2 regions of the Duganella sp. GW821-FHT01E12 genome follow, and region 2 is predicted to be linked to the other one. Evidence: riboswitches for the same ligand, from Rfam matches in the RefSeq annotation. Region 2 holds a riboswitch; the other holds the start of a gene.
The links. A riboswitch is a leader RNA that binds a small molecule or an ion and turns the genes downstream of it on or off. The one in region 2 is predicted to bind cobalamin.
Positions count from the first base shown of each region.

Region 1: linked by a shared signal. The riboswitch ahead of AC07WS_RS30120 (TonB-dependent receptor domain-containing protein) and the one ahead of AC07WS_RS02630 (energy-coupling factor ABC transporter permease) in region 2 are both predicted to bind cobalamin.

Region 1 is NZ_JBWKWR010000023.1:13,664-19,236, forward strand. It holds gene AC07WS_RS30110 (ABC transporter ATP-binding protein) at 1-31, opposite strand, end outside; gene AC07WS_RS30115 (FecCD family ABC transporter permease) at 31-1,053, opposite strand; gene AC07WS_RS30120 (TonB-dependent receptor domain-containing protein) at 1,126-2,982, opposite strand; cobalamin riboswitch at 3,120-3,352, opposite strand; gene AC07WS_RS30125 (histidine phosphatase family protein) at 3,386-3,937, opposite strand; gene AC07WS_RS30130 (adenosylcobinamide-GDP ribazoletransferase) at 3,942-4,724, opposite strand; gene cobT (nicotinate-nucleotide--dimethylbenzimidazole phosphoribosyltransferase) at 4,730-5,573, opposite strand, start outside.
Region 2 is NZ_JBWKWR010000001.1:616,551-622,123, reverse strand. It holds gene lnt (apolipoprotein N-acyltransferase) at 1-863, opposite strand, end outside; gene AC07WS_RS02640 (hypothetical protein) at 869-1,546, opposite strand; gene AC07WS_RS02635 (SGNH/GDSL hydrolase family protein) at 1,567-2,661, opposite strand; cobalamin riboswitch at 2,966-3,175, shown strand; gene AC07WS_RS02630 (energy-coupling factor ABC transporter permease) at 3,292-3,975, shown strand; gene AC07WS_RS02625 (energy-coupling factor ABC transporter substrate-binding protein) at 3,972-4,313, shown strand; gene cbiQ (cobalt ECF transporter T component CbiQ) at 4,303-5,037, shown strand; gene AC07WS_RS02615 (energy-coupling factor ABC transporter ATP-binding protein) at 5,034-5,573, shown strand, end outside.

The DNA of each region.
Region 1 (5,573 bases), on a different contig from region 2:
TTTTCAGGGAGAGGTTGTGAGTACTGATCATCATTTGCGCAGCCGGTGCAGTTGATACAGGAAGATCGGTGCGCCGATCAGGGCGGTGATGACGCCCACCGGCAGCTGCTGCGGCGCGATGATGGTGCGTGCCAGCGTGTCGGCCAGCAGCAGGAAGGTGCCACCGGCCAGCGTCGCCGCTGGGATCAGCACGCGGTGGTCTGCGCCGACGGCGAAGCGGCAGGCGTGCGGCACGATCAGGCCGACGAAGCCCACACTGCCGGCGCTGGTGACGGCGCTGGCGGTCAGCAGGCCGGAAGCGAAGAACAGGCCCTTGCGCAGCGCGCCGACGCGTATGCCCAGCGTGGCGGCGGCTTCGGCGTGCAGCGCCATGACGTTCATGGAGCGGGCGTTGCGCACGGCGAATACCAGGCCGCAGGCCAATACGATCCACGGCATCGCGCGCGATGGCGCGCCGGCCAGGTCGCCGATCATCCAGAAGATCATGCTGCGCAAGCGGCTTTCGGGGGCGATGGAGAGCATCAGCGTCACCAGCGCCATGCAGGCGGAGGACAGGATCACACCAGTCAACAGCAGCAGCGCGGTGCCGCCTTCGCCCGCCGTGCCGCCGCGCAGGTCGCGCCGGGCCAGCAGGTACAACATCATCGCGACGGCGACGGCGCCACCGAAGGCCGAGGCGTCGACCATCCAGATGGCGCAGCCGAACAACATCGCGGCCAGGGCGCCGACGGAGGCGCCGGCCGAGATGCCCAGCACATACGGGTCGGCCAGCGGGTTGCGCAGCAGCGCCTGCATCATCACGCCTGTCAGCGACAGCGCCGCTCCGGTGACGAAGGCGGTCAGTGCGCGGCTAACGCGCAGATCGAGCAGGGTGGATGCCAGGGTTTTAGTCTGGCCGTGCAGCAGGTCATTGACTGCTGCGGGAATATCGGAGAGGGGAATCGAGACCGAACCGGTCATGCCCGAAAAAATCAGGCTGGCAAACGCGAACAGCACCAGCACGGTCAGGGTGACGGTGGCGCGTTGTCGCAGATTGCGTGAGAAAGAATGCATGCACTGCTTTCAAAAAGGCTGCCGGGCGCTCGGCGGATGCGCTTCCCGCCCGGCAGGTTACACCATTACCGCTTACTTGTAGCCGTAGCGGATGCCGGCGAACAGCTTGGACATCGGCGTGGTGTAGTTGCGCGCCAGGTCGTACTGCTTGTCGCCGATGTTGTTCCAGCGGACCAGCGCGGACCAGTCGCGGTTGAAGTGGTAGGTCGCGTACAGATTGACCAGGCCATAGCCACCCATGCGGACGGTGTTGGCGCTGTCTTCATAGCGGTCGCCGGACAGTTCGATCTCCACACCGGCCTTCAGGGCGCCGGCGCTGTAGTCGGCCATCAGGTTAGCGTGCTTCTTGGCGCGGCGCTGCAGGCGCTTGTCGCTGGTTTCGTCCCTTGGATCCTGCAGGTCGACGTTGGCGGCCAGGTTGAAGCGGCCCAGTTGCTGGCTGGCGGCCATGGTCACGCCTTCAAGCAGCGCGTGGTTGACGTTGTAGGCGCAGCCGTAGGAATAATCGCCGGCGTATGGGCATGGCGTCGTGTTCACCAGGAGGTCGGTCAGGCGGTTGTGGTAGTAGCTTGCGCTCAGTGCGGTGGTGCCGTTGTCGTAGCGCAGACCGATTTCGGCGTTCTTGCCCAGTTCCGGCTTGTTTTTGTCATTGCCGTAGCCTGGGTAGTACAGTTCATTGAAGGTTGGTGCGCGGAAGCTGGTGCCATAGCTGGCGGTGGCGCGCAACGCCTGCGTGAAGGTGTAGCCGTAGCCAATGGAGCCGGTGTTCTTCCCACCGTAGACCGATTTGTCGCGACGCACGCTGGCGTTGAACAGGTTGTCGCCACGGCGGGCGTTGTACGAAGCCGCCAGCGAGTTGGTGGTGCGCTGCGAAGCATCCAGCGTGAAGCCGCTGGTCTGCACTTCTTCCTTGCGGTGGTCGTACAGCAGTTGCAGCACGTCGGCGCCGATCTGCACATCATTTTGCCAGGTGAAGTCGGTTTGCTTGGTGTTGGCCTGCGAGTAGCCGAACGCCGAGGCGCTGCTGTAATTGGCGCCATCGTCCTTGGTCTGCGAGTACTGCACTAGGCTTTGCCAGATTGGCAGGATCTGGTTTTTGCTGTAGACGGAAGCGTTTTCGAGCTTCGCGTGCGAGCGCACATCGTAAGGCGAGGGGCCGTTGTCGTACTGCGAATCGAGTTTGCTATGCAGGAGCATCGCACCTACTTCGTGGCCTTCGGCCAGGCGCAGGCTGAATTGCGCCGCCGCGCTTTCGCGGTCGTAGCCATCCTTGTCGGCGTTGTAGGACTTGCCGATGGTTGGGCGGGTGGCCGAGAAGCCGTCCGACTTTTCCTTGCCGGCGCTGATTGCGTAGCTGATGCTGTGTTCACCGCCGGTGGCGCCGGAGACCGAAACATCGCCCTCGCGAGTGTTGTCGGTGCCGTAGCCCGCGAAGGCGGTGAATGCTGGCGCGCCCTTGCCCTTCTTGGTGAAGATTTGGATTACGCCGCCGATGGCGTCCGCGCCATACAGGGAGCTCAGTGGGCCGTAGACGATTTCGATATGGTCGATGGAGGTCAGCGGCAGCGCGCTCCAGTTGGCGGCACCGGTGGTCGACGAGCCGATACGCACGCCGTCGACCAGGACCACGTTCTGATTGCTGTTGGCGCCGCGGATAAACACGGTGGAGTTGGTGCCTGGGCCGCCGGTGCGGGCGATTTCGATGCCGCGCTGGCGTTGCAGCAGGTCGACGATGGAGCCGGCGCCGGATTCGGCGATCTGTTCGGCGCTGATGGTGACGCTATCGCTGATAACGTCGGCCAGTGCCTGCGGGCTGCGGGTGGCGGTAACCAGCACGGTGCCGGCGATGGGTTCTGCGTGAGCGTAGGAGGCGGCCATTGCCAGTGCCAGCGACGTCAAGGCCGCAGGACGGGAGATACGAAGGGTCATGATGTAATTTTTCTATTAATAGCAACCGGCCGACGTCCCCGTGGGCCAGATTGAACAGAAGCGGAGAACCGGATCATGCGTGCAGCGGAGCGCCGTCACTCAGGCCGGCCCCTTCCATTCGCGCACATCCCGTTCGCTCACTTCCACCTGATTTGGCCGGTATCCGGGCTGGCAAGTTAGACCGCCTCACCTTCCCATGCGGAGCACAGTGGTTTGTCAGAGGAGGGCTGTCGCGCATGAATCGCGACACTTGCGTACCGTTGCGGGGGCAGCACACGTGGGCCTTGGCTGAGTGAACCGGCGGCTTCGTGTTTCCCGTTTAACTGCGCATCTGGACAGACGCGCGGGCACCAAAACCCCGTCATTATACGGGTTTGTGCTGTCGCGGTCATCGGCCGGCGGTTTAGTTTTGCAGGATCAGTGTGGCGCCGTAGCCGATTTGATGCGGATGCCGGGCCGCCTGCAGAGCCATTCCGGCGGGCGCCAGGCCGGCGTGGCATGCGGACAGCAGGCGCATCGCGCCGGCGTGGCAGATGACGATGGCGTCGCGGTGCTGGCGCTGGATGTCAGCATAAAAGGCGGCGATGCGGCCGGCCATTTGCAGCACGCTCTCGCCGCCGCCGGGCCGGTAGTTGACCAGGTCCTCGGCCCAGGCGTCGATGTCGGCGCGCGGGATGTCGTTCCAGGCGCGCATTTCCCAGTCGCCGAAGTCGATTTCGGCGATGCGGGCATCCAGCAGCGGCGCGGGGGACTGCAGCAACGGCGCCAGTTCCGCCGCCAGTGTGGTGCAGCGTTGCAGGGGGCTGCTGTACAGAGGCAGTCCATGGGGCAGTGCGGCCGACAGCGCGGTGAGCGTTCGCTCCAGCTGATCCGGGGATACGGCGAGATCGCTGCGGCCGTAGCAAACGCCGGTGGCGACCAGCGGCTGCGGGTGGCGGACCAATATCAGGCGCATGGCGCTACCAAGGCAGGGCGCCATGGCGCATGCTGGCCAGTACGCACAGATAGAACACCACTTCGCTGAGCTGCTGCACGGCGCCGAGGCAGTCGCCCGTGTAACCGGCTATGCGATGGACGAATTTTCGGGCCAGCCATACGGTGGCGATGCTTCCGGCGATCACGCCAGCCGCCAGAGCGCTCCATGTGATCCATCCGCAGGCGGCCATTGTGAGCGCGGGAATGGCGGCGCAGGCAGCGGCCAGCGAAAATTCGGCGCAGCTCATTTTTTGCGCCAACGGCTTGGCCTTGCCTTCGGCGCGTGCATAGTCGAGGCGCCAGATCAGCGAGGTCGCCATCAGGCGCGATAGCGGGTGGGCGACGAACAATGCGGCTATCGTCATCAGTGGAGGCAGCATCGACAGCGTCGTGCATTTGGTGGCGAGCAGGCAGATGGTGCCGATTGCGCCGTAAGCGCCGATGCGCGAATCCTTCATGATCTCCAGCACTCGCTCCGGCGTCATGCCCCCGCCGAAGCCGTCGCACATATCGGCAAAGCCGTCTTCATGGAAGGCGCCGGTGGCGTAGATGCCGGCGGCGGTCGAGAGCAGTACCGCGACCGGGGCTGGTAGGAGCCACGCCGCCAGTGCGTACACGCCGGCGGCGATGGCCGCCACCACTACGCCGACCAGTGGAAAGAAGCGCGATGCCTGATTCAGCCAAGCGGCATCGAAGCCCACCCAGCCGGGAATCGGCAGGCGGGTAAAGAACTGCAGCGCGGTGAAGAACAGGCGTAGTTGGTGCACGGCGCTTACTCGGACTTCTCGCTGACCTGGGCCGATTCGAATGTGGCCATCTGGTTCAGGAAGTTGACCGACGCATGCAGCAGCGGCAGCGCCAGTGCGCAGCCGGTGCCTTCGCCCAGACGCAGGCCCAGGTTCAGCAGAGGCTTCGCACCCAGCGCAGCCAGCATTTGCTGGTGGCCGTTTTCGTTTGAGCAGTGGGCGAAGACGCAGTAGTCCAGAATCGCCGGTTGCAGGCGGGCCGCGACCAGTAGTGCGCTGGTGACGATGAAGCCATCGATCAGCAGCACTTTGCGTAGTTGGGCCGCGTTCAGCATGGCGCCGGCCATCATGGCGATTTCCAGTCCGCCGAAGGTGGCCAGTACGTCTACAGGTTCGGTGACGTCGTGCTTCGCTGCTGCCGCTTCGATCACGCGCTGCTTATGCAGCACGCCTTCAGCCGACAGGCCGGTACCGGCGCCCACGCATTGGGCGACCGGGATGCCGGTGAGCTTGTGCATCAACGCGGCGGCCGCGGTGGTGTTCCCGATGCCCATCTCGCCAAAGCCTACTACATTGCCGCTCAGTTCAGCGGCCAAGGCCATGCCGGCGGCCAGTGCGGCCTCGCAGGTGGCGCGGCTCATCGCCGGTTCGTGCGCGAAGTTTTGTGTGCCGTGTGCCAGCTTGCGGTCGGTCAGGCCGTCGCGCGGGCCGAAGTCGTGATTGACGCCAGCGTCGATGACGCGCAGTTCGCAGTTGTTTTGCGTCGCGAAGACGTTGATGGCGGCGCCGCGCGCGAGGAAGTTCTCGACCATCTGCCAGGTCACATCCTGCGGGTAGGCGGAGATGCCTTCCGCGACCACGCCATGGTCG
Region 2 (5,573 bases):
GGATGGCCGAAGGTGGTGGGATAGGCGGTCTCCGACCACAGCACCGCGTCGGCGTGGCGCCGCACCACGACGTCGTAGCTCATGGCGAAGTGGGTGTCGAGCACCTCGCGCACCACGGCGCGCGCGCCCTTCTGCTGGCGCAAGCCTTCGTAATCGACGAGGTTGGACTGCACCAGACCCATGCGCAAAGGCTTGCCGGCGGCGGCGCCGTCCGGCATCGACGCCAGGCCGTAGCCCGCCAGCAGCAGCGGTCCCAGCGCGGCCAGCGCGAGCGGCCGTGCGATGGCACGCCAGCCGTCGCGACGCCGCGCCAGCGCCGCCGCGACGCCTTCGTTGGCCAGCAACAGCAGCACGGTCAGGCCGGCGGCGCCGCCCACGGCCGCGCCCTGGCGCATCAGCTGCGACGGATACAGGCCGTAGCCCAGCGTGTCGCCGAGCAGCTTGGGCAGCAGCCATTCCGCCGCCACCCACGATGCGGCGGCCGCCAGCGCGCGCAGCAGCGGGCCATGCCAGCGTCCGCTCACATAGCGCACCAGCGCGAACACCAGGAACTGCGGCTGGAACAGCGGCGCGGCCAGCAGCAGCACGGCCAGGCCGGTGCCCGCGCCGGCGTGCGTGTAGCGTCCAAAGGCGGTGCCGAACCAGCCGAAGGCGGCCGCCGTGAAGGTCAGCGACATCAAATAGGCCGAGCCCAGCGACGCGGCCAGCGAGCGGCTCGCGTTCAGCGTGCACAGCCACGGCGCCAGCATCACGAAGCCCAGCAGCCAGCCGGGGCCGCCGCGCGCGTACAGGGCCGACAGGACGGCGCTCACACAAATACCGGCCGCCATGCGCGCCGGGGAGGAATTCAATAGTTGTCGCATGCGGTTCAGCGGCCGGGTGCGGCCGGTTCGATGGGCGGGGGAATCACGATGCGCCGGATCGGCAGTCCGGGCGGCGCCAGCTCGGGCGGCACCACGCGGTCCTTGGGCATGGCGATCGGATTGTGGGCGGCGTCGTACAGTTGGAAATCCGGCGCGAACATCAGGATCGCTTCGATGCGCTGGCCGTCGTCGGTGGCCTGGTGATGGCGCACGTAGCCGGGCGGCAGCTCGAAGTCCTCGGGCACCGCCAGCCCGACCTTGGGCGGACGCGTGCCCGGCGGCGAAAACGCGCCGAGGCCGCTGTACACGCCGCGTTCATGCAGGCGTTCGATCACTTCGGGCATGGTCGGGTTGGCGCCGCGTGGCACGTAGCTTTTCAGGTCGCGGGTCGGGTCGGCGTCGCCTTCCGGCGGGCGCTGCGGATTCTGCGCGGAGCCCTGCGGCGCGGCAGGCGCGGGCACGGGCGGCGGCCCGGCGGCCACCGGCGCGCTGGCCGGAGCCGGCGGCGGCGCGCCAGCGGCCGCGATGCCGGGATCGGGCGTGGTGACCAGGTAGATCAACACGCCGCAGCCGATCACCGCCAGCATCAGCGCCACGGCCAGCAGACCGGCGCGCGGACGCCAGGCGCGGCCGGCGCCCGGTGTCTCGCTGCCGGCCTCTGGCCGCTCGGGAGGCTTGTCCAAGGGATCAGCTCACCCACGCATCAAGGCGTTGCGACGTTGTAGGTCGACACCGCCCAGCCCATCCGCTCGTGGCCGTACTGGTTCCAGATCGGGTTTTTACCGGCCGAGAAGGACGTGTAGCGCGGCGCGCCCGAACCCGTGCTGCCGCCGAACAGGCCGGCCGTGACGGTGCTGCCGCTGTAGGTCGGATGGGTGTCGTCGGACTGGATGTAGTCGTAGCTGCTGCCGGACGAGACGAAGTGCGTATTGGCGTCGCGCAGCGTCGAGCGCAGCGTGGTGGTGATGCGCGTGACATAGCTGGACTGGCTCTCGCCGGCGACGTAGCGCAGCGCCTCGGAGTCGATCTTGCCGTCGTTGTTGCTGTCGTAGTCGGCGCCCATGTACTGCGCGAAGTTGTCCGCGCAGGCGAAGCCCTTCTGGCGCGCCAGATCGCACATGGCGAAGTTGATCCGCGCCAGCGACGGAAGGAACTTGTCCTGCATGTTCACGGTCTTGCCGGTGGAGGCGTCCTTGCACGAGCTCTGGACGTTGTCGGCATCGTAGCCGGGATAGTGCAGGTTGGACACCAGCTTGACCTTGACGCCGGAATAGGCGTTGGCGTTGATGTAGTCCATCGCCGCGCCGACGTAGGTCTTGCAGCTGCTTTCAGCGGCGGTCAGCACGCTGTCGTCGCAGGTGCCGGTCTGGCCCTTGAAGGCGGTGCGGGCCTGCAGGCCGTCGTTGCCGCACATCTCGAAGGCCACCACGCGGGTGTTACTCGCTTGCATATACGAACGCTCGGCCACGATCTTGTTGTTGTACACGTCCGAGGCCACCGCGCCGGACTTGGTGCGGCGCACGCTCTCGATGTCGGCGTTCCACAGCGCGGACAGGTATTCCGCGTCCACCGTCGGCGCCGAGTACTTGGCCGCGCTGGTGATGGAGCCGTTGTAGCCGGCGAAGATCGAATCGCCGTAGGCCACCACGCGGTAGACGGTGGAGGTGCCGGGCCGGTCTATGGTCCAGGAAACGTTTTGGTTCAGGGTGCTGGCCGCCGCGTGGTGCCCGACGGCGAGCAGGAAGAGTGAGGACAGCAGCGTAGGCAACGACTTCTTGTGAAAGCGGGTGTACGGCATGGGGTGTCTCCGATCAGAGTCTCTGCAAGATGGCGTATGGTGGGTTGTTCTCCTGTTACGACGAACAGCAACCTCGCCCGCGCGAGCCATCACGTCGCGGCGGCCTGGCTGCCCTCGTCCACTTCAACTGCGTGATATCGCTTGCCGACGCAATGTTAGCAAACAGTTCATATTACCCCGGAAGCGGCGCTGGCGTGCCGGCGTTGCGTGGCTGTCTCGCAAGAACTAGCGAATGTCTCCACAGGACCGGCCGCCTGTGGCACGGCGATCACAGCCTGCGATGTTGGCACATTGCGCAACGTTAGTGTAAGATCAATGCTTGGGTGCGAGCGTCTCCTTGGAGCGTTCGTTAAACGGGAAACCGGTGAAGCCGCTGAAACACGCGGCCATTCCGGTGCAGCCCCCGCTGCTGTAAGCCAGACGACTCCGTCATCACGTCACTGCCATAAACCGCGGGAAGACACGGAGAAGGACGAAGGTCAGCCAGAATACCGGCCCAAAAAAATCAGCATCATCTCCGCGGGGTGACGGGAATTCGCTATCGACCAGTTGCGCACGTTCCCGTGTCTCCGTCGACCGTCTTTCATCTCCCGCGTGGTGTCCGTATAACCATTCGACGGGAGGATTCGAATGCATATCATGGAAGGCTTTTTGCCTCCGGCGCACGCGCTCGGCTGGGCAGCCGTTTCCTTGCCTTTTCTGGCCTGGGGCTTGCGCTCCATCGGCCGCGACCTGCAATCGCATCCCGAGCGGCGCATGCTGCTCGGCGTGGCGGCCGCGTTCGCGTTCCTGCTGTCCGCCCTGAAGCTGCCGTCGGTGACGGGCAGTTGTTCGCATCCGACCGGCGTCGGTCTGGGGGCCGCCCTGTTCGGGCCAGCCGCGATGGTGCCGGTGGGCTTTGTGGTGCTGATGTTCCAGGCGCTGCTGATGGCCCACGGCGGCCTGACGACGCTGGGCGCGAACGTGTTTTCGATGGCGATCGTCGGGCCGTTCGTGTCGTACGGCGTGCTGCGCGCGGCGTCGGCGCTGGGCTTCACGCGGTCGCCGGCGGTGTTCCTGGCCGCCTGCCTGGGCGACCTGGCGACGTATGTGACCACCTCGATCCAACTGGCGCTGGCCTTCCCTGCCGCCGTGGGCGGCTTTAGCGTTTCGTTCTTCAAGTTCGCCGGCATCTTCGCGCTGACGCAGGTGCCGATCGCCATCAGCGAAGGCCTGCTCACGCTGCTGGTGGTGAACGCGATGGTCCGCTTCAACGCGCACGAGCTGCGCGCGCTGCCGGTGATGACGCTCGGCGCGCGCAAGGGTGGCGCATGAAGGCGCGCACCTGGTTGATCTGCCTGACGCTGGTGCTGTTGACGGTGCTGCCTTTGTGGCTGGCCACCGCGCCGCCGGCCACTTCCGGCGGCGAAGCGCCGGCCATCTTCACCGGCGCGGACAATCGCGCGCAGCAGGCCATCGGCGCCATCGCTCCCGGCTACAAGCCCTGGTTCACACCCGTGTTCGAGCCGGCCAGCGATGAAATCGCGTCGCTGCTGTTCGCGCTGCAGGCGGCCATCGGCGCCGGCGTGATCGGTTTTTGGCTCGGCACGTCCGTGGCCCGCGAACGCGCGCGCCGCGAGGCCGCCTCCCAGCAGGACCGCCGTGCTGATTGAGTCGACCGCGTACGCCAGCCGCTGGCGCGATGTTGCGCCGTCGGCCAAGGCACTGTTTGCGCTGGCCGGCGTGGTCGCCGCATGGGTGGCCCGCAGTCCGGCCGCGCTGGCGGCGCTGACTTCCGTGCTGGTGCTGACCGCCCTGGTGGGCGCGCGCGTCCCGCTGCGCGCCTACGCCGCCACCGTGCTGCCGCCGCTCGGCTTCCTGCTGCTCTCCTGCGTGGCCATGCTGTTCGGCCCCGACGCGCAGGGCGACTGGCGCTGGTCCGGCGCCATGCTGCCGGTCGTGGTCCACACCGCATTGCGGTCGCTGGCCATGCTGGCTGCGCTGTCAGGGCTGGTGCTCAGCACACCGATGCCCGGCCTGCTCGCGCTCATGCGCCGCCTGCGCATGCCGGAACTGCTGCTCGACATGATGGTGCTGTGCTACCGCATGCTGTTCGTGCTGCGCCAGGCGTGGGACGAAAGCATAACCGCGCAAAGCGCGCGCCTCGGCTATCGCGGCTGGCGCCAGGCATGGCGCTCGACCGGCCTGCTGGCGGGGCAGATGGCGGTGCAGGTGTGGCAGCGCGCCGCAGCGCTGCAAATAGCGGCGGACGCGCGCGTCTGCCAGGGCGCGCTGCGCTTCCTGCCGGTGGTCTATCCGCAGGCGCGCCGCCAGTTCGCGCTGGCCGCGCTGGCCGGCGCGTTGCTGGTGGCGCTGGCCGTGGGAGACCGCCTGTGAACGTCCCGATACTGGAACTGCAAACCGTCGCCCACGTCTACCCGGACGGCAGCAAGGGCCTGCACGATTGCAGCCTGACGCTGCAGCGTGGCCGCCGCTACGCGCTGCTGGGCGCGAACGGCGCGGGCAAGACCACCGTGCTGCAGCACCTGAACGGCCTGCTGCGCCCCACCGCCGGCCTGCTGCGCATCGACGGCCACCCCTTCGACTACAGCCGCGCAGGACTCACGGCGCTGCGCAGCCGCGTGGGACTGGTGTTCCAGAACCCGGATCGCCAGCTGTTTTCGGCGCTGGTCGAGGAGGACGTCTCTTTCGGCCCGCTCAACCTCGGCCTGGATGCGGACGAGGTGCGCGCCCGCGTGGCCGCCGCGCTGGATGCGGTGGGCTTGCGCAGTCACGCGCGCCGCGCCGTGCATCAACTGAGCTTCGGCCAGAAGAAGCGCGTCTGCATCGCCGGCGTGCTGGCGATGGAACCGGACGTGCTGCTGCTGGACGAACCCATGGCCGGCCTCGACGCGCCCATGCAAACCGAACTC